DNA from 4 places in the Paenibacillus gansuensis genome. Region 1 is predicted to be linked to each of the others. Evidence: riboswitches for the same ligand, from Rfam matches in the RefSeq annotation. Region 1 holds a riboswitch; each other region holds the start of a gene.
The links. Region 1 has a riboswitch for cyclic di-GMP ahead of ACFSUF_RS24790 (PilZ domain-containing protein). Riboswitches for the same ligand answer to the same signal wherever they lie in the genome.
Positions count from the first base shown of each region.

Region 1 (7,358 bases):
GCCGTTCAGCGTAAAGTAACCCAAATAAGGATCTGCTTTATGATGCATCGAGCGCTGGGTAGTAATGACCCGTTTTCCCTGATGAGGGAACTGCTCCCAGAACGATTCGCTATGGGGGAGGAAATAAGCGGGAACCGGTGCGCGAACCTCTTTGGCTTCCAGCACCAGGTCATCCAGAGCCGTACGCTCCATTCCGCCTTCCACCAGCACGTAGTAGCGGTCCAAACCAATGGAAGCCGTCCCGGACGCATGCTTCACCACAACATCCTTTATCTTGTAAAATCCCTCTCCCCGCGCACCGGCTTCTTCCAAAGTTCCAACGTACTCAAACCAAGCCGATTCCAACAGTTTACGCTGCTTCGGTTTCAATGGCTCCAGTTCCGAGGTGCTGTTAAATCTGCGCCGCTGACCGCTCATGGAAGTAACGTCCTCCAGAAGATGAGACGCGCTTCGTTTATTTACTTTGCGCAGCAGTTTACGAAGCAAACCGCTTGATTGCTCTTCCGTAAAGTTCATACGGGCCGCGTCATCCCTGCCGTCTGCAAACCTGCGGATCTGCTTGTAGTACGCCTTAAGGTAGCCCTCTACCGCTTCCCGCGCGTCGGATTCGCCGAAATGTCTCATTTGGGCGATAAGTACAATGCTGACCGCCATCCGAAGCAGATCATATACGTACGAGCCGAGGTAACCCTCATCAAAATCGTTGACATCATAGACCATCTGTCCGTCTTCATTTCGGAACGCGCCGAAATTCTCAAAATGAAGATCCCCCTGAATCCATACCGGACGGTCTTCCGGAGTATGGAAGGGGAACGGAATCCGCGTAACGTCATAGTAAAACAAATAAGCGCTTCCCCGGAAGAATCGGAAAACGCTTTGAGCCATTTTAGCGTATTTCTCCGAACGGTTGGAAGGCTCCAGCTTCATGATGTCCCGGTCAAATTCATTTAAAATGGCGCTGATCGTATCGGTCCTCAAACGGTGATGGGTATGTTTAATGCGTTCAGGCGAGTATAAGCTTTTCAACAGGCATGACTCCTTTATGGCACGAATAGGTTGTAAATTACTTCCTATTTTACCACATTCCATTCCTCGGCAGGAGCACGAAATGCAAAATCCACCACGACCTCTACCGGCATCATCGACAGCTCGTAAATACTTCTATGCTTACCGGGGCCGTAATAATTCACTTCCAAATGGCTGTGCTGAAATCCGAAAGACTGAAGCGCACGAATGGAAGCCAGGTTCGTATCGCTTACCGTCACCTGGACGCGGCGAAGCCGGGGGAACTGAGAAAGTGCCTGCAGCCTCGCTTCGATAAACCGCTTGCCGATTCCCTGGCCCTGAAACTCCTTGGCTACATTGTTGAACAGCAGCCAGCCGGTCGTCTGATACATGTCTATTCCCGCGCAGCAGAATCCAACGAGGCGGCCATGGAGCGTTGCCTTGAAAATCAGCCCTGGGTACAGTTCAAAATATTTCTTCAATTCATGCTGATTCATTCTTTCAGGCAGGGTTAAGTCCGCTAATTGGATCATATCAAGAAAATCTTCCCTGTTGGCTTGGCTGATAACCGCTTCCATGGTGAGCTCCTCCTTGGATGTATGCATATACAATCTATTAACCAACTGTACCACCCTATTGTTAAGGCGAAACGCCAATGATATTAAATTATTGTAACGGATGCTGTCAAAACGGATCGAGGGATGCTTAAGGTCCTATGAAACAGGGTCTTATGAACTAAAAAACTTGGTGAAATCTATTGCATCATCTGTAAAAAAAAGGTATAGTAAAATCAACCAAATAATTTCGAATGTATTCGACAAATGGCAAACTTATCGAAAGATAAGGACGCAAAGCCGAGGGTCTAAGGAATGAATGCAATATTCATGCTATGGCAGCCTGGTTACCGAAAATCCTTTCTACAGCCATAGGCGGTATCTATTCAAGAGGATGCGGTCTTTTTTGTTGTAATTCAGGAGAATACAGGGGCGTGGAGGAAAGGAGCGGGTAAGGAAATGAGCGCAGGCTTTGCCTCAAAGAAGACAAATTATCAATCGGAGATCGCTGCCTCGGTTCTATTGGATTGCAAAACAGTAGTGGAGAAAGATGATTTTGTATCCACAGGTGTATTAACATATGCGGAAGGCGATATCGTAGAAGTGGAGATCGCTGAATATAAGCTGTTCAAGCTGGGAAGTCCGGTGAAGCTGACGATTTATTCCCCGGCGGGTATCCATGTGTTTCATTCCACGGTGATTGCCAGGCATAACGGCGCTATTATGGTGATCAACCCTCCGGAGAATAAGAGAAAATTCAGGGACAAACGGGAGAGCCCGAGGGTTCCGGCTGACCGGAAGGGGCATTTCAAGTCCCCGCACGAGTCTACGCTATTCTCCAAGGGGGAACCGGTTGCTTTGCAGCTGAAGAATGTCAGCTTAAGCGGTATGGGGCTCACCGTGTTCGATTACGACCGCCTTCCCGCAGGCACCCGCTTGGACCTTACCCTGGATATCGGGTTCACCTTGGAGTGCCCGGTAGAAGTGGTCCGGTGCGAGCCTTTGCAACAAGGCTTTTATTACGGCGTACAGCTGCTGGACCTAACACCGGAGCAGTCGCAGGGACTTAGAGCTTTTATTTTGCGGAGTCAGGCGGAAACGTATTTCAAAACCAAGGAAGTAGAACGGGATAAGAGGGAAGAGTAACCGGGCTGGTGCCCGGAATACATCGAACAGAAGTTTTTGCTTAAGATTAAGGAACGTTCAGCAAAGACCCTGCTGCTTTTGCCTTGTATCTATAGCGAGTGCTAACACCGCGTTAACGTGCCACAAAGCGCCAAGGCAGTTCGCGCGCCTTGGTGATGCCGATCCGGCCGGTCTCTTCTATGGAGACCGGCTTTTCTGTTTCGGGCGGCCACAGTTCCAGGCCGCCCTCCCCGGGGCTGAACAGATCGTACCCGTTGAACGAGAGGTCGATCGCCAGCCCTTTGGTCAGCTTGCCGGGGCCGTTCAGCAGCTGCGCATCGGGGACCCCAGGACGATTGGCCCGGACCAGGTCGAGCCCTTCCACGACCTCGGCTCCGCGCAGAAGTACAGCGCCCGGTTCGCCTTCCCCTTCCGTCGTAATGTTCATGCAGTAATGCATGCCATACGATAAATACACATACACGATGCCAGCTTGGCCGAACATAAGCCGGTTGCGGGGCGTCACTCCGCGGTGGGCGTGGCTCGCCGCATCGTCGGGACCGCGGTACGCCTCCGTTTCCGTTAAGCGTACAACAATACGGCCGCTATCGGTTGTCCTTACAAGCCGGCAGCCTAGTAGTTGCTTGGCTGCCTCCACAGTATGTCTCTGCAGAAATGTGCGTTCCATAGAAAGTCCTCTCCTTTTTGCAGTAGTCCTTGTGCCCTAGATTTGTATGTCATTAGTATTGTCAAAATTCTATAAAATGTGACAAAAATACTATGTTCATTAGAAGCTCTCTGCTAGAATAGAAACGAATAAGTAAAAATTTCCACTGCGGTGTGGAATCTCGCCTGATTCAGGCAAGGGAGGATTTTTAATCATGAATTATACTCCGTACTTTAAACATAAGGTGAAGGAAATATCCGTTATCGCTTTACTCGCTGCAGGAGGATACCTTCTGCCGGAGGGCGATACTGCGCAGGCGGCTTTATCGGCTGCAGATCAGGATCGGCCTATTTTGTTAATGCCTGCTCGTACAACAGTGACGGATCAAGTGCGGCCCGAGGTTCTCTTTCGCGCTCCTGCCGGCACCATGATTGTTCTTAAAGAGAACGGGATTGAGCTCGGAAGAGGCCAAGGTAACAACTCCGGGATTGTATCGATAACCTTTGCCCGTGATTTACCGGAAGGAGCCCACAACCTGACTGCAGAGCTTACGTATGGGGAAACTGCCGCTGTCGTTGCGCTTCCGCCGGTCATCGTGGACTCGGATAAAGTGTTCGATATCAGGGACATCGCGAAGCTCATGAAAGCACCGGGAGCCGATACATATGATTATAACCAAGATGGGCGTAAGGGAACGAAAGAGGACTTTAAGTTTCTTTTGGGAAATGTCCAACCTGCGAAGGTAAATGCGCCTATTGGCGATTTAACTGTGTTGGCTGCCGCGTCTACTCCGGAGTCCGTTTCTCTGCTGTTTTCTGCTCTGCAAAGCGGGAATGTGAAGCTGCTTCAGTCCGAAGATCAGGGACTGACTTGGAAAGAGGCGGTCCTAACCAAGCCTTTGAATGAACAATCTCAATTGGCTTTGGTAACCGGGCTGAAACCGTCAACGGCTTATCAGTTCAAGCTGCAGGTAAACGCGGGGGTTCGCCAAGGCGAGTCCAACACGGTGTCGGCGCTCACGCAGCCTCCTGCAACGGTTGAAGCTTCGCTGCCTCCAAGCGCTGATCATATCTTTATCTACCCCGCTCTTGGCAAGGTGAAAGTAGACGGATTGTCCTCGGGCGATACGGTGAAAATCTACGATCCATCAGGAGAGCTAGTTGCCTCCAAAACGGTTGAAGCATCAAGCAGTGAGGTATCATATGTTGTTTTTGAACAGGTGCCGATAGAGAATAAAGTAGGCAAGTTCGGGTTCACGGTTACTTCCCCCGGCAGAGCTGAAAGTGCCCGGACTGTTAAGTATTTTATGAAGAGCCCGGTTATAGAAGTGACGGAAGAAGGTCTGGTTGTAACGGGTGCAGTGCCTGATTCCAGTATATATTTGTATAAATACGCTAGTACTAACCTTCCGCCTGTAAAAGTTCAATACGCAGATCAGGATGTAGTTGTGACAGCCGATTCGGAAGGACACGCATTCTTCCCGGCTGAAAAGCTGTCTCAAGGAAACTATACAGTCAAGGCGCACATGGTTTATGAAGGCAGCCATGTTGAGAGTGAGTTTGCCCCGCAGAGAGCATGGGAAATGCCGCTGCATTCACGTTCCTTTGCGAGAGCAGAAGGCAAGCATATTCTGCTGCCTGACAGTAATGTAGATGTCGGATCGTATACTTTAGAGGCATGGATCAAACCTGACTCTTTCGGTTGGAAAGAAGGAATTATCAGTAAATACCAAACCAGCAGGGAACCTTCATTTACTTTGCGTACCAGCGATGGTCCGCCAACTTTGGATGGGTTTAATCACATTAATTTTGCAATCAATGATACCTTTCAACTTAACTCTGTCCGTACATTAGAAACGGGAAAATGGTATCACATTGCCGCTGTTTATAAAGTAGGTCAGAACGAAATGCAGAACGAAATGCGGTTATATATCAATGGGGAGCTTGATTCTTCCTTAGCTGGAGTTGTAAGCTCAACCAATGCATCTAACATTACAATCGGCTCGGATTTCCAAGAACGTTATTTTGACGGCATGATCGGTGAGGTGCGTATTTGGAAGACGGCACGTACGTCCGAAGATATTGTGTCCGATATGACAAATCATAGCAGTAGGCACATCGATAGCGATCTTGCTGGATATTGGAGTTTCTCGGATGAAACGAATCCTGGAAAAGATACTTCAGGAAATGGATATCACGGTATTCTTACCACTGAGCATCAGCTGTCCCTAATCGAGGACTTCGGTGACGAGTTGTACACTAAGGGGATAGAAGGGCCTTTAGGAAACGGGTTTACGACGCTTCCGTCCTACACAGAAGAAGAGTTGCCTGAAGGTACCATTCTGAAATACAAAAACGTTACTTCCAATGAAGTGCCAAGACTTTTCGTAGGCAGTAAACTTGACGATGATTTCATAGAGTACAAAGATAAGATAGAGGCTGCTAATGATGATAGAATTGCTTTCGCTGCTGTAACGCCAACCGGTGAAATCGTAAGATATGGTTGGAGAACGGCGCTTGTATTGGGGAGTGATGGTGTAGTCTTTTATAAAGACCCTTCTACGATTCTTGAAAATTACCAGGAGTTTATTAAGGATTCTGAAGACACCAAGACCTACTACTTTAAAGCATATGCCGAGGGTAGGCCCATGGACCGTGACTTTACAGTAAGGATCTATAAGTTGGCTTACGATGGTGAGGGAGAGACAGAAGTAGAAGTAGAGGGTGCTATTATCAGTGCGGTCTTAAGTGATCCGGACAAGCATCTATACAAATTCGATATTGATGCGGATTTGTTAGAAGAAGGCATCTGGCAAGTTCAAATATTGGATCAAGATGAACCCCTTGATAATGAGTTATACTTGTTTATTGGTCTGCCATCGGTATAACGCCTATAGTGAAACAAACCTGCCTATCCTTGTACAGGCAGGTTTTTTCTTTCGTATGCAGAACTTAACACATACCTGATTCACAATCGATTCCAACTAACCGGGAGGCCTGACTAGTGCAAACCCGCAACGCGCTGTTTCTCGTGTTCCTGATTACTCTGCTGGCGGCGGCTGCGTTTCGCCGCGGGCTCTTTTTTGACCGCGATGGGTATGCCTTGCAAATCGTCATATTCTTGTCTGCAGGGGCGGCGTTGATCTATAGCCTAAAAAGCCGCAGGCCGCTGTTTCCAGCCCTAACCTGGGCTCTTCTGCCATTAGGTATGGCCGTGTTGTATGCGCTGAAGCTGGGCTATCATCCGGCATCGGCAGGCGCTACGATAAATGAACTGCTCAGGTGGACTTTTTACGGCTGCTTTCTCTGGCTGGCTGCACTCTATGGGCAAAGGCCGCGAGGCAGGGAGGCCATGAACTGGTTGCTGCCTTGGGTTGGAATCTTTGTTACAGGAGGAGCCTGGCTCGGGTTCTATGGAGTTTTGGACTTCCCGAACATCGTCGTTTATACAGATGACAGACGGTTATCTGAAGCAGGCTTTCGTTTGTCTGGATTTTTTCAATATGCGAATATGCTGGCTGCCGTGCTGAGTGCGCTCTTTCTCTTTCATACCGCCAAGCTTTCAGCTTTGCGCTGCTATGGATGGAAGCTGTGGCTTCTGGCTCTGCCCCAAGTCCCGTACGTAACCGCATTATTGCTTACAGAATCCAGAGGGGGCTGGATCGCGGCAGCGGCTGGTTGGATCATCGGCCTCATGTGTACCCCAGCGAGAGATAAAATCAGATACGCGATGTTCTCTCTGCTGCCTGCTGTCTGCGCGGCTGTAGCCTATCGGGAAATACTGCGGGAGATGCAGATGGATATGCTGTATCCCGGGCTTCCTCTGCTCTTATCGGTAACCCTCGCCTATTCCGCAGCCGCTGTACTAGGCACTTTGCGTGTCACAGCAAAGCCCCAAAGCAAGCCCCTGATCCTTACAAGCATCTTATTGATCGGCCTGGTCCTCTTTGCAGCCATTGTTCCGGACAGCACGGTACAACGTGCAGGAGGCCATTATGAAACTGCTGC
Region 1 covers NZ_JBHUME010000020.1:39,061-46,418, forward strand. Annotated here, with positions in the region: gene ACFSUF_RS24780 (DUF2252 domain-containing protein) at 1-1,026, opposite strand, end outside; gene ACFSUF_RS24785 (GNAT family N-acetyltransferase) at 1,071-1,583, opposite strand; cyclic di-GMP riboswitch class I at 1,819-1,914, shown strand; gene ACFSUF_RS24790 (PilZ domain-containing protein) at 2,019-2,705, shown strand; gene ACFSUF_RS24795 (DNA-3-methyladenine glycosylase) at 2,818-3,372, opposite strand; gene ACFSUF_RS24800 (LamG-like jellyroll fold domain-containing protein) at 3,566-6,238, shown strand; gene ACFSUF_RS24805 (O-antigen ligase family protein) at 6,355-7,358, shown strand, end outside.

Region 2 (7,358 bases), on a different contig from region 1:
TATCAGATTCCTCTGACACTGGTTGTGGCCAACGTGAAGTATTGGGATGAAATTAAGCAGATGATCAGTGAGGACCAGATGACGGAGGCGATTTTCGATGTTTCTTCGCTCAGCCAGACTACCATCCGGACGAACGACTCCCTTTACATGCTTAACAGCAATAACCCTACGTGGGGCATGCTGCTATTTACGGACAGGGAAGGCGCCAACATTGTCATTGACCGGTTGAGGGACAAGGTGGAGGATCTGAATATGCAGGATTATGCAGGACGGTTCTCCGTGGAGCTGGATTTGAGGATCGGTGCCGTGGAATATGACGAAACTGCCATTGAATCGCCGCTGGATTTCATCTCGCAGGCGCGGAAGCAGCTGGAATATGATGTGTAAGCATCCAGGGTTTCAGTGCGGCAAAGGAACTTCGAATACGCTCATCAAAAACCAGATAATGAAGATGGAAATCAGATAAGTAAGCACGGGACGGGTGTAATGAAGGCGCAGCATCAGGTACATGGTGGGGTAAAACAGGGCCTCCATCCAAAACCGGTATCCGTTCATTAATTCCAGCCTGCCGAAGGCGATAAACACATATTCCACAGCCAATGAGCCGGCTACCCACAGCAAAATATATTTGCATTGACGCCAGGCCCGTTCGCCGAAAGGGTAGTTCGTTAAGTACATTAAGGCAACAGAAGGCAGGATGAGGAACGTATAGAGGAGATCGACCGCCACATGAGAGCGGGGAAATAAGTGCGGGTCCGGATGATAACTCCATAGAAGCTTATCCTGGCACAAAATGTTATAGAGCAGGTCACAGGCGGCGGGATAGAACATCGACAAACCGTATTTCTGCCAATCGCGCCAGTCCCCTTTAAAATATACAAAGCAAAGGATGGCAAGCGTAAATAATACATGCATGAAGTTCTACCTCGCTTGACTGGAGTCACGCTGCTTACAGATACTTGTTACTGTGCTCTAGTTACTGCCAACTTATACCTTTCGCCGCAGGGCGTCGGAAAGACAACAAAGGGGCTGCCTCAAGGTTATATCAACCTTGGGGCAGCCCCTTCTCTTAAAAGAACGTCCGATACAGCATGTACAAATTCAGCGACACGATTATAACGGCAACGGTCCAAGCCAGCACCTTCAGCCATATCTCCTTCTCGTTAGCACTGCTGTTGTACAAACCAAAGAGTGTTGTCTAAGTGCAACTTTTACCCGAAAAAAATAGGAATGATCAAGTATATGCAAAAAAATTCATGTGTTATTTTATGAATATTGTACCAGTGTAACTTTTCTTGTCAAGGTAAAAAGACTGGATGGTAATTGATGAAAAAACAGTTATGAACGGCTTAAAGCGGTATAATTAGAAAACAATGAATTTCAACGGAAGGAGAATCCTAAGGGTGAAAACACTGCTTGTTACAGGCTATCGGGCTCAGGAATTGAGCATATATGACCAGAAGCATGCAGGGATCGTCTATATCAAGCAGGCTTTGCGGGATAAGCTGGTTCCGTTGATCGAAGAAGGGCTGGAATGGGTGATTACGGCGGGTCAATACGGGGTGGACCTGTGGGCGTGCGAAGTTGTCATCGAGCTGAAGAAACAGTATCCCGATGTAAAACTGGCTATTATTACGGCTTATCTTAATCCGGAAGAGAAATGGCCCGAGGCCAAACAGGACTATTACCGCGGGATTCTCAAAGGCGCGGATTACTGCGGATCGGTCAGCAACCAGCCGTACAGCGGTGTGTGGCAGCTTACGGCAAGAGATCAGCTGCTGCTTAGGAAATCCGACGGCATCTTGCTGTTTTATGATGAAGATGCAGGTGAGGCCAGCCCCAAATATATGAAGCAGCGGGCTTTGAAGAGGCATGAGGAAGACGGGTACGCCTACTTGACCATTACAGCCGAGGATGTACAAAGCATTGCAGACGAACAGACGCGCGACATGCAGTAAAATACCAACCTTATGGTTGGTATTTGCGGCTAACATAAGCGGTCATCCTTGGTTTAGAACCATGATTTGCCGATATACTTCCATAGCTTCAGTATGCTTGTCCGGATGATCAGCATTCAGCAGCAGGCCGTATTCATTCTTCATCCGTACCAGCAATTCACGGTAATGGCGCTTCTTTTCTTCTTGGGGAAAAGAGGACCGTTTCATCGATAAGGCATTGTGGAGGTAGTCTGAGGGGCTTTTCATGCTATACATCTCCTAATAAGAGCGACCTCTTGTTAGGTAACACAGCCGGCATAGATGCGTTATCCGTAGCCCTGGTGCTTTGCGTCCCTGCCTTTCGGCAAGTTTGCCTTTGTCTGTAAGCGGTTCCCGCTGGATGGTTTACTTACGTACATCCTATCACAGGGCCGCCGGATATCACCATAGTTCCAAGGTCTGTCTCTTTGTGAATTTGCGTGTTTGTAGCTGGGCGAAAGGGATGAAAACCGTGGAACTCCTGCTGTTCCTTATAAAAAGAACAGGCAGGCGTACCACGGTTAAGGGAGATGTTATAACATTTGGGCCCTGTGATTCCGTGCCGCGAGCGCGGGCAGCGGGTTCTCCTTCTGCCGGGACAGGTAAGCTACCATGAGCCAGATCAAGAGCACGCCGGCGATTTGCGCCATGGAAACGGACTGGCCCAGGAAGTACCGGTTGATGAGCAGGGCGGCCGCTGGAAACGACAGCTCGGCGATGGCGGCATAGGCGGCTTGCGTGCGCTGCAAGCCGTAGTAGTACAGGAGCAGCCCTGCCAAGCCGGGAACCAGCGAGAGCAGGAACAGGTCCAGCCCGAGGGGGAAAGTCAGCTCCCCGAGGGCTGGGGTCAGTCCGCCCTGCAGCGTCTGCAGCAGGGTGAGCATCGGCAGCGCGCAGAAGACGCGCAGCCCGGTCAGCTCCGCGAAGCTGAAGCGCTGGAGCAGGCTGCGGCCGAAGGTCGTGCCGCAGCCCCAGAGCAGCGCAGCAGCGATCGCGAGCAGGGAGCCGGCCCACTGGCCGCCGTGTGCTGCGGTGAAGGGGGCGGAGAACCCGAACGACAGCACGTAGGCGCCGAGCAAGGCTCCGGGCAGCACGACGTAGTAGGTGCTGGACCAGCGCTCGCGCAGCAGCCATTTCGCCGCCAGGACGGCGAAAAGGGGCTGCAGTTTCTGCAGCAGGACGACCGCGCTCGGGTGGCCGTAGCGGAACGCTTCCGTGAACGCCCAGGTGGCGAGGGCGGAGCTTCCCCACGAGACGGCGAGCAGGAGCAGCCACCCGCCGGCAGACAAGCCGGACAGCTTGCGGAAGGCGCGGATGATCCAAGGCAGCATCATCAGGCTGATCAAGGCATGCTCAAGCCAAACGATCTGCAGCGAGGTGAGCCGCTCCACCAATCCGCTGCGGAACAAGGCGTCCGTGCCCCACATGGCGGCCCCCAGCGCCACCCAGAGTAAGCCGCTGCGTCTGGCATCCGGCTTGATCATGCTCTGTTTCCTGTTTTGGCCGAATCAACAACATTCGCCAGAAGCTGTGCCGCTTGGTCTACCAGTTTCGGAGAGTTGGACTTTACGCCGCGGAACTTGCGGTTCTCTTCCACGGCATGTACGCCGAATCCTTCCAGGTCATAAGCGGTCATCATCATTTTCATCGTTGGAGCCTGGACGACCAGGAACCATTCCCGGACCAGCGGGTGATCTTCCGGCAGGTGAATATATTCTACATTCGGATGCGCCGGGCGCTCCTGGTCAGGAACGCCGAAGATATACACCTTCTCCGCCGTTTCCGCCATCGTAAAAAAACGCTCCAGTACGGGGGCCACGGCACGGGAAAGCTTCTGGAACCCGGCATAGATAACCGCTTTAGGTTTTTTTGTTATCACCATATTCTCCATAATCAGGCACATATACTCCAGCTGCGGCACCTGCGTTTCATATTTTAAAGAGGCCGTATCCAGCTGAGCACGGCTTATCATGCCTGCTATTTCTTGAACTTCCCCCACACTTTGGTCAAAAATATCCCGGTATAACGATGCGTTAATCATGTTCATTCCTCCATTAGATTTAGGTTTATGTATTTCGGACGGTTACAGTTGAAAAGGGCGGATCCATTTTACTTGGGCCGGATCCAGTCCTGCTTGCAAAAGCTCGTCTGACAGCTGGGCAGCCACACCCTTGAGAATGTCTAACGAAGCGCTTAACTCCACGAGGCTCATCAGTTGGATTTGCGAAGCTTCCGAAGATAACTCCGCTTTCCCGGAAACGGCTGCCGAAACCTCTGTTAACCGTCGCAGGCGGCCATACAGGTGATCGTACAACTGCTCGAGTTTGCCGGTATTGCATATAAGCACCTGCTGTTCGGTTGCTGCCTGGTTAGCCGAGCCGGAAAGCGTCAGCAGCAGTTTGCGTACATGCTCCGTACGTTCGGAGCCGGCGGCAATGAGTTGATCTTGTTCGTGCATCGCCGAAGCGGTATGGTCGGCCTGCTTGAGCAGGTCGTTCATGGTGCGTCCGATATCTTCGGACAGCTTCTTAGCCTCGCCGGAGAGTTTACGGATGGCATCGGCAACGACGCTGAATCCGGCCCCGTATTCGCCCGCATGGGCGGCTTCGATCGCGGCGTTCAGGCTGAGCAGCTGTGTCTGGTCTGCAATATCCTTGATCTGCAGGAACAGGGCTTGTACCTGTTTGATTTGTTTGGCGAAGGTTTCGTAGCTTTCATTAGCCAGCTCCGTCCGGTGCTTTATGCGGGACATGTCGGATAGAAGCTGTTCCAGAACGCCGCGTCCGGCCTCCATCTGCTTCACCCATTCCCCGGTAGTCTGTGCAGTGGAGTGGAGGGTGTCCTTTGTTTGCTGAAACTGCTGCAGCACCTCTTGTCCCTGATGCAGTGTTTCCTCCGTGCCCGCCGTTTGCCCCTGAATTCCGGATGTAATGTCCGCCGAGGCAAGTGTAATCTGCTCGGCCCGGGCTTCTACATCCGCCGCATTCTCTTGAATGGCGCTTGCTGCTGTCTCGATATGCCGGTTCAATTCCGCCAGCTTCATCAGCACGTGAGGCAGCGTATCGTTTGGCAGCCCCGGATGGGCATCCGGAGTTTGGAGCAGTTCATGTGCCGCCGCTGTTTGAAATTCCGCCGTACCGGCCGATTGCAAGATACGGTAATAGGGATACAGAAGATAAATCCACGCGGATACGACACCCGCGTAAGCGAGGGGCAGTGCCCAGTGCCCTTTCAGCCAAACGGTAAGGGATAAACCAAGAAGAGTCACTGCGCCTAAAGCCCAAACCTTTATACGATGATGTGTTGCAATGAGGACCGCCTCCAACTTTGTACCTAGTTTGTATAATGTTTGTATAGGAATTGTAGCACAGATTGGAATTACTTAGCAATATAAAATATATACATAGACCACCTACGTGGCCCCCATCGCGCCCCAGTGACCAAGGGAGGGTAAAAACTACCCACCATCACGCCCGAGTGACCAAGGGAGGGTCAAAACTACCCACCATCGCACCCCGGTCACCAAGGATTCAGTAATGGGTACTGTAACCATTTTGTAAATTCGTGTACTTTTCATCGGTCTCGGGTCCAGTATCGAAAACCATCCCGGGTCCGTTACGGCGGGAAAGGAATTCTTTTACACTTAGTTCTGTGATGAAGCACTCGATACGGACGCGGCCTGACAGAAGTCACAAAAAAGAAGCGCGATATGCCATAAAGGGTATTTGGGCAGTCGGTAAACTTCAGAACGCAAAGAACATGGAGTAAAGGAAAGGGAAGGGGAACAACAATGATGACATGGTTAACCAAATGGTCATTCACTAACAAAGCGGCGGTGGGGCTGCTCGTCATTATGGCGCTCGTGATCGGGGCGATCAGTTACACGACACTGCCCATGGAATTTATGCCGGAGGCGGATAACCCGCAAATAACGATAACGGTGCTGGGCCAAGGCCAAGACGCTAAATCGATGGAAAAGAACGTCATGAAGCCGATCGAAGAAGCGGTCGGGACGGTAAAAGGCAAGAAAGAAATGTTCTCGAACGCGGGGGACGGTTTTGCCCAAGTGAACATGAATTTTGACGGCAAGACCAATATGAAGGAAGCTACGCAGGAAGTGCAGAAGGCGATCGATTCGCTGCAATTCCCGCAGGGCGTCATGAAGCCGTTTGTGGTTCAGTTCAACACCTCGATGATTCCGATTTCGCAAATTACAATGTCGTTTGACGAGGGATTGACGGATCAGAACATCAAGACAGCCGAAGAAAAAATCCTGCCGGAACTGCAAAAAATTGACGGCGTGGCAAGCGTAGGCCTCTACGGCAAAACATCCCCGCAAATCCACGTGAAAGTGGATCAGGCGAAGATGGCACAGTATAAGGTGAATGCACAGTCGCTTATGACTCTGCTTCAAGGGCGCAGCGTGTCGGCTTCCATCGGGGAGCAAACGATCGGCGGCCAAACAGGCAACGTCAACGTAACTTCGACCATCGACAGCGTGGATACATTGAAAAAACTGCCGGTCGCAGCGGGCGCAACCCTGCAGGACATTGCCTCCGTAGACATGGTCTCCAACCAGGAGAGCGTAAGCCGGGCAAATGGGAAAGATGTGCTGTTCGCGGTCATCACGAAAGAAGCGAACGCCAACGCGGTAGCGGTGGGCAAAGAAGTCCAAGAAACTGTAGACCAGCTCAATAAAGATGTGAAAAATGCCGAAGTAGACGTAGTATTCAGCACTTCCGATATGGTAGTTACCTCCGTTAATAATATGATGCGTGAAGTATTAATGGGTGCGCTTTTTGCAACAGTGGTCATTCTGCTGTTCCTGCGCAATTTCAAAGCAACGCTGATTACGATCGTATCGATTCCGTTGTCTCTGGCAGTTACGCTATACCTGCTGAAGGCCTCCGGCATTACGCTGAACATTGTTACTCTAGGGGGAGTAGCGGTTGCGGTCGGGCGTCTGGTGGATGACAGTATCGTAGTGATCGAGAACATTTACCGCCGGTTGCAAAAGGAACCGATGTCCCGCGACATGATTATCGGGGCGACCAAAGAGGTGGCGCGTGCCATCACCTCATCCACCATTGTAACTGTAGCCGTGTTCCTGCCGATGGGCTTGCTGCGCGGAAGCTTGCAGGCGTTCTTGCTGCCTTTTGCGCTGACCGTGACGTATTCGCTGCTTACTTCCCTGGTCGTAGCTCTGACGGTAGTGCCTCTGCTCAGCTCCTGGCTGCTGAAACATTCGACTATGAAAGAACACGCTCCATCCAAGCGCTTCTCGGGCTTCCTGACTTGGAACCTGAAGCACAAATGGGTGACGTTGACACTGACGCTGGTAGTGTTTGTAGGTTCTATCGCGGCTTACATGAATATGCCTAA
Region 2 covers NZ_JBHUME010000011.1:224,924-232,281, reverse strand. Annotated here, with positions in the region: gene ACFSUF_RS18345 (diguanylate cyclase domain-containing protein) at 1-387, shown strand, start outside; gene ACFSUF_RS18340 (CBO0543 family protein) at 400-915, opposite strand; gene ACFSUF_RS18335 (DUF1273 domain-containing protein) at 1,404-1,958, shown strand; gene ACFSUF_RS18330 (hypothetical protein) at 2,001-2,204, opposite strand; cyclic di-GMP riboswitch class I at 2,237-2,322, opposite strand; gene ACFSUF_RS18325 (DMT family transporter) at 2,510-3,460, opposite strand; gene ACFSUF_RS18320 (DICT sensory domain-containing protein) at 3,457-4,017, opposite strand; gene ACFSUF_RS18315 (methyl-accepting chemotaxis protein) at 4,060-5,244, opposite strand; gene ACFSUF_RS18310 (efflux RND transporter permease subunit) at 5,767-7,358, shown strand, end outside.
Region 2: linked by a shared signal. The riboswitch ahead of ACFSUF_RS18330 (hypothetical protein) and the one ahead of ACFSUF_RS24790 (PilZ domain-containing protein) in region 1 are both predicted to bind cyclic di-GMP.

Region 3 (7,358 bases), on a different contig from region 1:
AAGCGTAACAATAGGCGAAGAGAAGTTTATTGAGGCTGTAGACAGAGCTATGAAAGTTTTGCAAGGTCCATATGTGAAGGCGGAATATTCCATTCATGAAAAAACCAAGGATATTATGGTCAAAATTGTAAATCGTGACACTGGTGAAGTTATCCGTGAGCTACCGCCGGAAAAGACGCTTGATCGTTTAGTCTACTTGCTTGAAGCTGCGGGCGTTATTGTTGATGAAAAATTGTAATGAATTTTAAGGAGGTAGAAGATGAGAATTACGGGAATGTCCTCGGGACTTGATATCGACACGATTGTTAAGCAACTCATGAAGGGGCATCAGATGCCCATTGATCGTCTTTCCCAGAAAAAACAAGTCATGGAATGGCAGAGAGACGACTACAGACAGTTAAACTCCAAGATCGTTGATTTTCGGAATAATAAGTTATTTAACTATAGCCTAAGTAGTAGCCTCTCGGCTACAAAGACCACTTTATCCGGGGACACCAATGCCTTTACGGCGAAGTCTCTAACTAACGCGGTTGAAGGTTCATTAACCGTTAAGGTGAATGATTTGGCAAAAGCCGCTTCTGTAACCAGCACTGCAGGTATAGCTCCTAATGCTTCAACTCAAGTAACGCTGGCCACATTAATAGCCGACGGCAAACTAGCCGATTTCTCGGATTCAACGATAACCATCAATGGTTCTGCGATTGCTGTAGATAAGAATACAGATACGATCTCTAGCCTAATCTCAAAAATAAACAAAGACACAGGCGCGAAGGCTAACGCATTCTTCGACCAGACCACAGGTAAACTATCTATTACCTCAAAGGAAACCGGTAATATTAACGGAACCGGTAATATTGCTCTGGCAGGCGATTTATTAACAGGGGCGTTCAATATGAACACCTTTAGTGCAGGTGCCGATGCTCAGGTAGAAATAAATGGAGTAGCAACTACAAGATCCTCCAATACATTTACTGTAAACGGCGTCGAGATTACTCTTAAGGCTAAGACGGTTGGGGATCCAACAGTTATTACCGTTTCCAAAGATACTGATAAATTTGTAGATACAATCAAATCTTTCATAAAAGATTATAACGAACTTATAGACACGATGAATAACAAAATTAAAGAAGAACGGTATAAAGATTACTTGCCGCTCACAGCGGATCAAAAATCGGAAATGAAAGAAAATGAGATTAAGTTGTGGGAAGAAAAAGCTAAAAGCGGCTTGCTTCGTAACGAAAGCTTGGTCCAAAAAGGCATTACCGATTTGAGAACTGATGTTACCAAGCCTGTGAAAATCGGCGCCGACGATGTAACGCTGGGTGAATTAGGGCTTGTAACCGGAAAGTATTACGAAGGAGGGAAGCTAACGTTAAAGGATGAAGCGAAATTAAGACAGATGATTGAGACCGATCCTGATAAGGTAATGTCCTTCTTTACGGGAAAAGGGGCAACTCATGACGAAACAGGTTTGTTTGAAAGAATGAAAGATAATCTTCAGGAAACTCTTAACGCGTTCGCTTCCAAGGTCGGCACATCGGCATACTCTTCTTCAACAACACAGCCGTATAATACGGAAAGCATGATGGGCAGGGAAATAAAAAAACTATTAACTCAAATTTCGGAGAAAAGCAGCAAGCTAACAACGTTAGAGAACAACTATTATAAAAAATTTAACGCTATGGAACAAGCTATGAATAAATACCAAGCTCAGTCGGCATCCTTAATGAATTCCTTTGGTGGTCAATAGAGCTTAAAAAGAGGGAGGCTCTTATGCTACAACATCAAAAAATTACAAACAAGTATTTGGAGAATGCCGCTTTAACAGCGACTCCTGCTCAGCTGCTGATAATGTTATATGATGGAGCGATTCGCTTTTGCAGGTCTGGACTTGAGGCGATTGAAAACAATGATTATGAGCAGACGAATATTAATTTGTGCAAGGCTCAAGCTATCATCAATGAATTTATTTCTTCTTTGGATTCTAGTCATGGAGTGTCGGACGGGTTGCACAAGCTGTACGAGTATATGAATTATTTGCTCATCCAAGGAAATATAAAAAAGGTTAAGTCCCCAATTGAAGAAGTGCTGGGCTATCTGATAGAGCTAAAAGAAACGTGGATTGAAGCAAGCAAATTGATTATCTCCGGCAAGTCTCAGGCGATGACTCATGCCTAAATCATTGTCAGAATTAGAGGAGCATACCCAGCAATGGATTGGACAGATTGAATTGCTGTCTGTTGAAGAGATGGTTCAGTATGTTGACAAACGGGAAGAACTGATTCAACAGATACTAAATTCAGACCAGATTGAGATTAATGCAGAGCACTTTAGGGATAGAATTGTAAATCTGCTCCTAAACGATCATGTTATCTTGAACAAAATGCAGCAGCTTAAAGAAGAATCGCTTCATAATTTCAACATGGCCGCAATGGCTCGAAAACAAAAAAATAGATATGAAGAGAATTTTATTTCAGATAGTATCTTTTTCGACCAAAAAAAATAGATTAATAATATTCTATAATTATCCAAATGAATATGGCAAACTTACAGTGATGTAAGGACGCAAAGCCATGGGTCTAAAGTTTAGATTCGCCAGGTTGCTTTTTGTTCCAATCAGAGCAATAGCAACCAGCTGTTGCTTCTTTTTGCATGTTGAACTGGTTTACCAAGAAGGAGGAGAACTATGAAATCTTTGAATAAAATAGTATGCATCGTCATGTCGCTTATGTTCTTGTTTTCGTCTTTGTGCTACGTAACTCCAGCATCTGCAGCTACAGATTATGTTTCAGTGGACAGGTCTGTAAATCCTGCAACTATTACAACAGACAAAGAGGCTGAAGTTACCTTGGATATTAAGGGTACGCCACCTGTTAATGTAATTGTGCCGAACGACGTTATTGTAATCATCGATCGTTCGGGCAGTATGACAGGTCAGAAAATGACAGATGCAATAAGCTCAGCTAAGCAATTTGTTGATATGATGGATCTGACGAAACATAGAGTCGGCGTTGTAGATTTTAGTTCCGATGCCCAGGGACTGCCTCTTACTACGGACTCGGTTCAGGTAAAGAATTATATTAGTAATCTTAATGCAGGCGGAGCCACCGCTACTGGAGATTCCATCCTAAAAGCTATGGAGATGCTTGAGAGCAGAAGGCCAGAGGCACAACCTGTTATTGTGCTTATGACGGATGGAGATGCGACTGTGCCTACAGGAACCGCTTACCAGTACGCTAAGGAAAAGGCAAATTTAGCCAAAGAAGAAGGAATTGTATTTTACACTATCGCATTGTTGAATACAACAGACAACCCGGATACAAGCGGACCTAATATTTTGTTAAAAGAAATGGCTACCACTTCAAGTCACCATCACTTTGTACTTGGGTCAACCGGACTTGCCGAAATTTATGCGGCGATTGTTAAAGAGATAGGCATTGCTAGCGCATACAATGTGGTTGTGTCTGATATCGTTTCCCCTGAATTTGAAATTGTCCCCGATTCCTATAAGGATAATATCCCTCAACCTGTGGTGAATGGAAACACGTTGACATGGAGTTTCTTGGAGTTAAAGAATAATACCCTTACCTTTACATACAAAATCAGACCTAAAGACCTTAACAAGACAGGTACTTTCTACACATCTGATTATAATTCGAAGGCTACCTATTTAGATTATGCGGGTGCTGCAAGAACGAAATTAATCCCTCAGAAATATTTAAAAGTTAATTTTCCCGCACCTACAATTACATCTGTTCAACCAAACAGCGGGCATCCAGACGGCGGAAACGAAATTACGATAATCGGTTCAAATTTCCGTAATGGAGCAACTATCACTATTGGGACTAAACAGGCTTTAAATATTCAATGGATAAGTGCAATTGAGTTGAAAGCTGTTGTGCCTCCAGGCGTACAAGGTACGAGTGAATTAACGGTTAAAAACCCTGACGGGCAGACAGCGTTTAGCACTTATCAGTATAAGGCCGAACCCATTATCACACTAATTGATCCTGCGAATGGTCCGCTTGCTGGTGGAAATATCGTAACGATTACGGGAAGATATTTCATGTCCGGCATTAAGGTGACTATCGGCGGGAAACCGGCGGCCATGAATTATTATCATGGATCTACCCTTATGAAGGTAGTTGTTCCGGAAGGCGAAACATCCGGGGCGAAGGATGTTACATTAACGAATCCAGATGGAACCACTGTGACTGTTCAACAGGGGTACACTTACAATGAACCAGTACTGCCTAAGTTGGAAATCACTTCGATTACACCCAATACTGGACTAGTTAGTGGAGGAGAATTTGTAATTATAGACGGCAATCTATTTACCTCTTCCTCCAAGGTTTATTTTGGGGCTAATTTAGCGAATATGGTCACATATTATTCCCCGCAAAGAATTAAAGTAGCAGCTCCTAAGGCAACTCAACCAGGGCCGGTGGATGTAAAAGTTGAAAACTCGGACGGCTCCAGTGCTGTTGCTCCTGCTGGATACAGCTATGATCCTCTGCCTGCGGCGCCAGCTCCCAAGATTACGGTGATAACACCGAATACCGGGGTAATCAGTGGAGGAACCGATGTGTTAATTGATGGCAGCGGATTGTCTTCTCAATCGAAAGTGTTTTTCGGAAATGTTGAGGGCAAATTAACGACTTATTTCTCAGGTTCAAGAATTAAAGTGACTACCCCGCCATCTCTAACAGAAGGGGTCGTGGATGTAAAGGTTGTAAATCCGGATGGTCAAGAGGCGACTGTAACAGGAGGTTATACTTATACATTACCTCCTAAAGCAGAAGCTCCTACAATTTCTTCCATAAGCCCCGATTCTGGTTATTTGTCCGGCGGTACGCTTGTCAATATTAACGGTACGAACTTTGCCTCAGGAGCAAAGGTGTATTTTGGAAATAATTTAGCTCAATTTAATTACATGGTTACGGGACGCATTCAAGTCACTTCTCCAGCAGCTGTATCTAAAGGCCCAGTCGATGTTAGAGTCGTTAATCCAGACGGACAGGAAGCCATTATAAGCCAAGCATTTACTTATATGGAGGCATTGCCTACGATTACATCGATTTCGCCGAATAATGGGCCTCTTGCGGGCGGCACCGCTGTTCTAATTGACGGTACGAATTTTGACTCCAAAATAACCGTTCAAATCGCTGGAAAGTCTGTGCCAGTGGCTACTTATTACAGCGCAAATCGAATTAAAATCATTACGCCTAGCAGTGCAGTAGCGGGTGCCGTTAATGTAGTGCTGACGAATCCTTCGGGAGCTACGGTAACCACTACCTTTACTTATCAAAATCCAGTCGCGCCATCACCTACAATTTCGAGCATAAGCGCGACAAGCGGACCTGTAACAGGCGGTACGGTTCAATTAATTAACGGCAGCAATATGAACTCTGCTGTAAAGGTTTATGTCGATGGAAAGCTCGTGCCTGTAATGACCTACTACGGCACTTATAGAGTTAAAATCACAATGCCGCCAGCAACCGTTCCTGGACCGGTACAAATTTATATTGAAAATCCAGATGGACAAAAAAGTAATATTGTAACTTACAATTACCTATAATTGGTGAAAGGGGCTGTCCCAAAAGTCATCATGAGATGATGAATAGGGACACCCCCTTTCTCATTTTTATCAGAAAAAGGAAACCATTCCTTGTTAATATGGAAGTACCACCCGCCATCTACGAAGGGATTGGTTTCTTTGTACATTCAATATATCCTGGCAGCGGCCGGGATAGCTATCACCCTAAAATTCTCGCCAAAGTTATCATCTACGCCTACACCCAGCGTATCTACTCCACTCGTCAAATCGCTAAAGCTGTCCGTGAAAACATCATGTTTATGTGGCTTGCAGCTCGGTAATATCACGGACTGAATTCAAACGTGAAGTAGGACCAGTACATCAAATTCCGTCTGCAATTGAGTTGTAGACGGAGTTTCTTTAGGATTATTTTCATAGGACATGAATGCCTTTTTACTCATTTTTGAGGGAAGAGGCTTTGAGAGGCGTGTCGATTGATGTTGAATTAGAGTAATTAACCGTGAATATTTTCCCTGTGGATAATGTGCATAACTCTGTTAATAACTAATGAAAACAAGCTTTCATGATGTGTGTAATTTGTCGAAAATATGTGTATACCAAAATATTCTGACAACTCCTTACACACCATGTGACCGCTTACATTTACGATTGACATTGATTTCTTGCGGTGATATATTCAACTTGTAAGGCGCGAGCCTACAGCATTTGAAGATGAAGGGATGTTGTTTACATGCAAGGGAAAGTTAAATGGTTTAACGCAGAAAAAGGTTATGGCTTCATCGAATCCGAAGAAGGCGGCGACGTTTTCGTTCACTTCTCCGCAATTCAATCCGAAGGCTTCAAGACTCTTGAAGAAGGTCAATCCGTTGAGTTTGACATCGTGGAAGGCGCACGCGGACCTCAAGCAGCTAACGTAACTAAGTTGTAATCATCGGCCCGTTCGGGCTCCTATAGATGGTTAAACCTGGTATGCATAATAACGCTTGCAACGGCACCCTGTTTAGGCAGGGTGCTTTTTTGTGTACATAACTACTCTTACCTATTCTCTCTATATATAGTCAAAATTTTCTGATAATTTATCGCAACATGTAAAGGAATTTTTAACTGTATGTCGAATAGGTATATATGTAAGTCAGGTTACACTGCTTGCATGTGAAAGCTCAGCAAAGTCTAAGGAGGCGTTTCATCTATGAATCTGTTGATACGCGGAGATCACCTGGAAGTTACGAAAGCACTGAAAGACTACGCCGAGAAGAAGCTAGCCCGTCTTGACAAGTATTTTGAGACACCCCTTGCATCCGATGCTCATGTAACACTAACCGCAGTACGCGGGATCCACGGAGTGGAGGTTACCATCCCTCTAAACGGATTTTTCCTACGTGCCCAAGAAAAAAGCGAGGACATGTACGCTTCCATCGATATGGTTGTCGATAAGCTGGAGCGCCAAATCAGGAAGCATAAAACCAAAATGAACCGTAAAGTAAGACATGAACGGGGAGCGAGAGTGTTTAAGGAAACGGCGGATGCCACGGCAGCAACAGCCACCCAGTTGTTGGATGAGGAAGATTTGGATGAAGTGGTCCGCACCAAGCAGTTCAACCTCAAGCCCATGGACTTGGAAGAAGCGATTTTACGGATGAATATGGTAGGACATAACTTCTTTGTATTCTCTAACGCGGCGTCCAACCTTATCAATGTAGTGTATAGACGAAACGACGGCAAATACGGGCTGATTGAGCCTGCTAATTAAATAGAAGGCGGAAGGACCCGGCCGGTGTGCCGGGTTTTTCTTTTTTCCAGT
Region 3 covers NZ_JBHUME010000019.1:348,345-355,702, forward strand. Annotated here, with positions in the region: gene ACFSUF_RS24430 (flagellar protein FlaG) at 1-238, shown strand, start outside; gene fliD (flagellar filament capping protein FliD) at 260-1,750, shown strand; gene fliS (flagellar export chaperone FliS) at 1,774-2,178, shown strand; gene ACFSUF_RS24445 (hypothetical protein) at 2,171-2,506, shown strand; cyclic di-GMP riboswitch class I at 2,531-2,608, shown strand; gene ACFSUF_RS24450 (IPT/TIG domain-containing protein) at 2,687-5,578, shown strand; partial or broken gene ACFSUF_RS24455 (transposase) at 5,731-5,874, shown strand; gene ACFSUF_RS24460 (cold shock domain-containing protein) at 6,288-6,485, shown strand; gene hpf (ribosome hibernation-promoting factor, HPF/YfiA family) at 6,747-7,307, shown strand.
Region 3: linked by a shared signal. The riboswitch ahead of ACFSUF_RS24450 (IPT/TIG domain-containing protein) and the one ahead of ACFSUF_RS24790 (PilZ domain-containing protein) in region 1 are both predicted to bind cyclic di-GMP.

Region 4 (7,358 bases), on a different contig from region 1:
TGTCAATCAGGACCGCGGTGCCGTTTATGAAGGAAAGCAGCTGCACATCGGGGAAGATCTGGTGGATGAGCTCAAGGAAAGCAAAGACTTCCATTGGGAATTCGTTGATAAAGCGAAGGCGGACCAAGGGCTCCAAAACGGCGATTATTATATGGCCATAGAGATTCCGGACCATTTCTCCAAGCAAGCGGCCACCTTGACTGACGATAGGCCGGAGCCTGCTGAAATTCAGTTTTATACAAATCAGAGCTCTAATTTCCTGGCATCGCAAATCGGGAAAAGCGCTGTGGAGAAACTGAAAACGGAAGTGTCCCAAAATGTGACCAAGGCCTATACCGAGGCTATGTTCGATCAAGTGAAAGAGCTGTCCGACGGATTGGCTAAAGCCAGCGACGGAGCCAGCGAGCTGGACGAAGGGACCCGGAAAGCCAAAGACGGGATCGCGACGATGGAAGCAAACCTCGCGAAGCTGGCGGACAGCACGGTTCTCTTCGAGAACGGCGTCGGCAAGCTTTCCGAAGGCGCCGGGAAGCTGAAGAGCGGGACGATCGCTCTGCAGAGCGGAGCGCAAAGCTTGAATGCAGGGCTGGCGAAGCTTAGCGATGCTCAGGCGCAGCTGACGGCAGGCGCTGGTGAGGTTGCCGGCGGGGCCGGCGGCCTGCAGGCAGGAGCCGAGCAGCTGAGCGTCGGCCTGGAGCAGCTGGGTGCCGCCGCGGGGCAGTTGGCTGACGGAGCAGCCGCAGCGGAGCAGGGCGGCGCGAAGCTGGCGGACGGCCTGAAGGCGTCCGCCGAGGGCGCCGGGAAGCTCGAGTCCGGGGCGAAGGGCTTGGCGGACGGCTTGGCGAAGTACGTCGAATCCAACCCGCAGCTTGCCCAGGACCCGGGCTTCCAGAAGCTGCTCGCTGCCAGCAAGCAGCTCGCCGAGGGCGCGGCGGCTTCCGCCGAGGGCCAGCGCCAGCTGGCCGCAGGGGCCGAGCAGCTCCAAGCCGGGCAGAGCCGGCTGAGCGAAGGGCTCGGCACCTTCGGCGCGAAGCTGGCGGAGGCGGGCAGCGGTGCCGGCGAGCTTGCGCATGGCGCGGCGAAGCTGTCAGGCGGTGCCGGCAAGGTGCACGACGGCATGCTGGCCTTCGGCAGCAAGCTGGCGGAAGCCGGCACGGGCAGCGCGAAGCTCGCGCAGGGCGCGGGTGAGCTCGCCTCCGGCGCGGCGCGGCTGGACGGCGGCCTGGCAACGCTTGCCGCCGGGGCCGGGCAGCTTTCGGACGGCTCGCAGAAGCTGGACGAAGGCGCCCGCAAGCTGAACAGCGGGCTGCAGGAGCTGTCGGACGGCACAGGGGAGCTGTCCGGCAAGCTGAGCGATGCCGCGAAGGAAACGTCCGGCATTCACAGCGACGACAGCACATATGAGATGTTCTCGAAGCCGGTCGGCGTGAAGACGGTGGAAGTGACGAAGGTGGAGAACTACGGTTCCGGCTTTGCGCCTTACTTCCTGTCCATCGGGCTGTTCGTGGGCATGCTGATGCTGACCATTGTCTTCAGTGCGGCAGAGCCTGCCGTTCGTCCGGCGAACGGATGGAGCTGGTTCGCAGGCAAAGCGTTGACGCTGATTACCATCGGCGGAATACAGGCGCTTCTGGCTGACGCCGTTCTGCTGTACGTCCTGGGGCTGCATGTACAAAGCGTACCGTATTTTATCACATTAAGTATTGTGACCAGCGTGACATTCATGACGATTATTCACTTTTTTGCGGCTGCTTTCGGCAACCCGGGGCGTTTTGTCGCTACCCTGCTGATGATTCTGCAGCTGACGTCATCGGCCGGCACGTTCCCGATTGAATTAATTCCGGAACCGTTGCAGCATGTCAGCAAATGGCTGCCGATGTCCTATTCGATCGAGGCGTTCCGCGAGGTCATTTCGGGCGGCGACTTCTCCGTCGTGTTGGGAGACATGCTGATTATGGGCATTTACATTGGTGTGTTCTTTGCAGCTATGCTTATTTTGTTTGTAATTAAGTTTCGTTCCAAGTACAAAAATACACCCAAAAGTTCACATGGCAGCACTGCTGCGTTTGTATAAACTTAGGACTACCTTTTTGAATCGGTAATAGCAGGATAGCGGCTATTACCGATTGTTTTGTTATCGTTCCATATATTAGTTAATGTTGGTATCGAATTATGATGATCCATTTTCATAACTGAAACGACGCTTTCATAAAATAAAATGTAAACGATTTCACCAACAGAGGAGGCGGTCGTACATACTGGTGCGGCAAGCGAGCGTTTCTTTTCTCGCTTCAGCGTTACCGCTTTTCAACTTTTCATTGGAGGAGAACATTGATGAGGAACAAGTTTTCATTTGTACTGCTTTCGTTCGTGATGATGGCGGGACTCCTATTCTCGTTTGTGCAGCAGCCCGTCGCTCATGCGGCTTTCGGCGCTTCCGATTTTCTAAAAACGAGCGGAACCGTAATCAAAAACAATTCCGGTACAGGGACCATCGTTAATCTTCGCGGCCCCAACCTCGGCGGGTGGTTGCTGCAGGAAGCCTGGATGTCTCCCATGAATACCCCTGATCAGTATACGCTGACTAAAACGCTATGGAGCCGCTTCGGAACGGATATGAATCACAGTCTTCAGCAGGGTTATCATGATGTGTGGATTCAATCGAGTGATTTAGACAATATCCAGAGCATGGGACTCAATGTGGTACGGGTGCCGATGTATTGGGAGGACTTCATGAATCCGGACGGCAGCATGAAACCGGACTCTATCTCTTTCCGGGAGCTGGATTGGGTTATCAACCAGAGCGCGCTCCGTAACATTTACGTAATTCTGGATTTCCACGGTATCCAGGGAGGGGATTGTCCATGGCAATCCTGCGGCATATCGGACTCCAATCAGTTATGGAGCAATCAAACTTACCAGGACAGAACGGTGCAGATTTGGGAGCGAATCGCAACCCGTTATAACGGCAACCCGGCGGTGGCAGGGTACGATTTAATGAATGAACCGTTGGTTACAATGGGATCGGCGGAAAATGCTGCACAGGTTAAACAAAAATATGATTTATATAACCGCCTGTACACAGCGGTTCGCGCCAAAGATCCAAACCATATCATTATTGTAGCGGCGTTCTTCGACTGGGAGCAATCCTTGCCGCCGTCGACATACGGCTGGACGAACGTTGTCTATGAAACGCATCATTACAACACGACGAACTATAATGATTGGAATTTGACTAATTCCATGATCGATAATTGGTTGACCAAAATGGCCCAATATCAGACCAATTACAACGTCCCGGTTTACGCAGGCGAGTTTTCCTTCGGTCAGCTTGATTTGACAGAGAAATGGCTGGCCGGGCTGAATAATTTGAACGCCTCCTGGTCCAATTGGTCGTATAAAGTAACCGGTGGAGGAAACTGGGGTTATTATCATAATAATATGAATCCCGTACCGGATATTTATAATGACAGCGCAGCGACTATCACGTCCAAGTGGAGCAAGTTCGCCACAAGCTATTTCCAAGCTAACACACCTTTCATTAATGTCGTTAAAAAGTATGCCGGCCAAAGTCCAGTTAGCCGTACAACATCGAGCATAAAAGCTATGGCAAACAATAAATTTGCTTCTGCCGATAACGGAGGAGCCAGTCCATTGGTCGCAAACCGCGATATAGTTAATGATTGGGAAAAGTTTACCGTTGTCTCAAATTCCGACGGGACGGTCTCTTTCTTGTCCAAGGCCAACAATAAATACGTAACGGCCGATCTGAACCAAGATGCGAAGCTGATCGCGAGAGCGGCCACCATCCAAGGATGGGAAAAGTTCCGTTTGATCGACCGCGGTAACGGAAAAGTGGCCCTGCTGGCGCTAGCCAACAATAAGTACGTCAGTGCGGACTTGAATTTAGGCGCCGTCCTTTACGCGAATCGCGATACGGTTCAGGGCTGGGAAGAGTTTGTCATTAGCTCGGCGCCTTAAAGTAAACGTTCGCAAAGGTTACATTAAAACCAGCCATCAAAGGCTGGTTTTTCTTATTGTAACAAGGTTCCTTAATGACAGATTACTAATGCGAAATCTGTTAATTATAGTTTTAATCCAATAGAACTATAAACCTCCTATTATTTTCTTGTGAATCTCCACAATTCACCAATTTATGCTATAATAATGCACATAACATTAGTATTTTAGTATATTAGTACTAATTATCATACCGAAAAGGCAAACCCATCGTAAGGTGGAGACGCAAAGTCATGGGTCCTGAGAAGGATCGCCAGACCGCCGAAGTGTTGTGCAAGGCAGGGAGTATTATGCCGTAGAGCCGAACGCTTGGATGCGTTGCGGCTCTTTTGTTTTTCGGGGAATAAGGGGTGGGAATGTGATAGGTAAGAAGAAGTTTGGTAAAGGTTTGGCCGGTTTGATAGTTTCATCACTATTGTTTAATTTATTGCCGGTTCCAGTATGGGCGGAGGCTGCCGATCGACTTGGCGAGGCCGTGGCTGCCGGTGTAGAGGCGATCAAGGCCAATACGACGGCAGGAGAGGTGCAAGATCCGTGGACCGATGATCCGGACCGGACCGAAACTCCGAAATTCTACTCATTTGAGGGGGATCAAGTATTTAAAGAGCGTCCCGATATGGAGGAGAAGGGCGGTAAAGGCAACGCATACTTGAAGCTGTCGGATGCGGCGGATATTTTTCCGAACGATAAAGACCAGATGACCATATCTTGGACTGATAATTTGAAGAAGTGGATCGACTCGCAGGAAGGGGAGCCGGTAAATGCTCCCGCGGGTTATACCGTAACCCTAAATTTGAAAGAAGTCGGTACTAAGAAAATTTATCCATTGATGACCGCCAGCAAGGATAGCAGCGGTGTGAATCAATTTATATGGACAGGGAAGGACGCTTCCGGCAAGGAAATTCCGGATGGAGTCTATCACTTGCAGCTTACAGCGCACGCGTTAACGGTGAAATTCTCTATTCCTTCGGAAAGTCCGGGCGGACAGGCTGATATCAAAGAGGTCCCGGCTCCCCAATATGATACCGAGTTCAGGATGGTCTTGCTGGACCGCACGGGGCCGGAAATTATGGGCGTACATCCGCTTGGCGGCGGCAGCTTAGCGGTGGAAGTCCGTGATTTGGTTGCCGGAATGAAGAAGCTTTCTGTGAAGGGCGATACCGAGAAGGTGAAAGTGTGGGAGACCGCCCCGCTTCGGATCGCTTTGTCCGCACAGCCGGGCGATGCGGAAGAGATGCTTATCACTGCTGTAGACATCGTGGGGAACAAGACGGAGGAGAGGCTGCCGGTCCGTCCGTTCATGCCTGGAACAGGCTCGGAAGATCATTTGCCGAACGTGGAGTCCGTGGTGGCAGACAAAGAGGTGAGGGTGAACCTCACGACCGGCAACGGGATGCAGACCTTCCAGGGATTTACTCAGAAGAGCCCGGGCATCGACCTGGACGTTTATTTTACATACAATCACCAGAACCGGCAGAAAGGTCCTTTCGGCTATGGCTGGAGCTTTAATCTGGACTCCCGATTGACAAAATGGACAACCGGAGACATCACCTGGCAGGGCTTCGACGGAACGCTGTATTGGTTTAAGCCGGAAGGCAATGATTATATCACCTATACCAACGGGCAGAAGCAGCATTATCCCAAGTTGAAGCTGGACCCGAATTTGGATAGCGAGGATGACAAGAATGCCTTCATTATCGAGTGGCCGGATCAGCTGAGATACCGTTTTAAGAACGACGGACGGTTTTGGTTGATTCAAGACCGGAATGAAAACCAGATCTATTTTGAATGGTCAGGCGTGCTTACGTACCCTACTCTTGATTACAGGATTGAGTCAGTATATGACACGAACAAGCATCGCGTCGATTTCATATACGATAAAGATACCGATAATATAAAAACGACTATCATTACGAATCTTTTAGGCCATGCGGATTTAACTGTCCAACAGAAGTTTTTCTACATGTACAATAAAGCAGGAGAGTTTGTAGGCTACAGGGACCCTTCTAATAAACTGATCCGCTTCGTCTATGATGACCTGCACCGTATTTCGAAAGTAGTAGACAACGGCAATAATGATCGCGAAGAGAGCGGGATCACACCGGAATCGGTGGTGACCGACTGGGTCTATGACGGGCAGAACCGTGTCACCCGGATGGGCATGACGCGCAAACAGGACCAGAAGGAAGAGTTTGTGGGCGTTGCCTACGGAACGAAGGAAGCGAAAGTATCGCACCCGCTCGGTGATTACACCTTGAGATGGAACGACGCTTTCCGTCCTACCGAGAAGGAAGAGACCGTAACCACGGAAAACGGGCAAGAATTGGCGAAAACAACCTATACTTACAGCGCCAACAACCTGATCCGGCAGGCGGATCCGTTACAAAGAGAGCAAAAATACAAATACAATGACCATGATCAGGTGGCTGCAGAGCAAAGTCCTTCCGGGCGCATCGTGTATTACGAGTATGACGACCAACAGGATTTGAAAAAGGAGAAGGGTCCGCACGGCTATGAAGTAAACTACAACTATGTGAAAAAAGGCCGACATATCCTATCCAAGACGACAACGGTAACGGCAGTTGACCCGGCTGGCGTAAATCCTGACCAAACTATCAAGACGGTAGAGGAATTTACCAGCAAAGGACTGTTGGCCAAGCGAACAGACGGTGCCGGAAATGTATTCAATTATACCTATGACGATAAAGGCTTTGTTACTTCGGACGATACCCGTACCTCATATAAGAACGATGACAACGGGAATCCTTTGGAGACGATCACGGACGAGGGCACGCCGGACGAGGCGAAGACGGTCTCGGTTTATAACAGTGTGGATTGGCTGGAGCACCGCGAAGGGCCGACCGGTTTGACCGAGGATTTTGAATACGATCCTTGGGGCCGGGTAGAGAAACATATTTTGAAAGACAAGAATGACCCGTCTAAAGTAATCACACGTAATTATAAGTATGACGATGGCGGCAATGTAATTGAAGAGTCGGACGATCAAAGAAAGACCATCTACACTGTAGACGGAGCCGGCAATACACTTAAGAAGGTGACGACTCCTCTTATCGATGCAAACGGGGAACGTCTGGAAGAGAAGTTTGTGTACGATAATCGGGGCCTTGTTTTAAGTTATACGGATCCGCTCAAGGAAACGACCGAGACGAAATATAATAAAGCCGGGCAGCCGGTGAAAACGATCGTGAATCCTGATTCTATTGAGACAACCTACGAATATGACGAGGGCGGACGGAAGAAAGCGGTCATTGCGGATGACGGCGGACGTACGGACTATGTCTATGATTTATGGGACCGCGTGTTAGAGGAGAAGCAGC
Region 4 covers NZ_JBHUME010000009.1:62,274-69,631, reverse strand. Annotated here, with positions in the region: gene ACFSUF_RS15510 (YhgE/Pip family protein) at 1-2,074, shown strand, start outside; gene ACFSUF_RS15505 (cellulase family glycosylhydrolase) at 2,335-3,981, shown strand; cyclic di-GMP riboswitch class I at 4,211-4,286, shown strand; gene ACFSUF_RS15500 (RHS repeat-associated core domain-containing protein) at 4,379-7,358, shown strand, end outside.
Region 4: linked by a shared signal. The riboswitch ahead of ACFSUF_RS15500 (RHS repeat-associated core domain-containing protein) and the one ahead of ACFSUF_RS24790 (PilZ domain-containing protein) in region 1 are both predicted to bind cyclic di-GMP.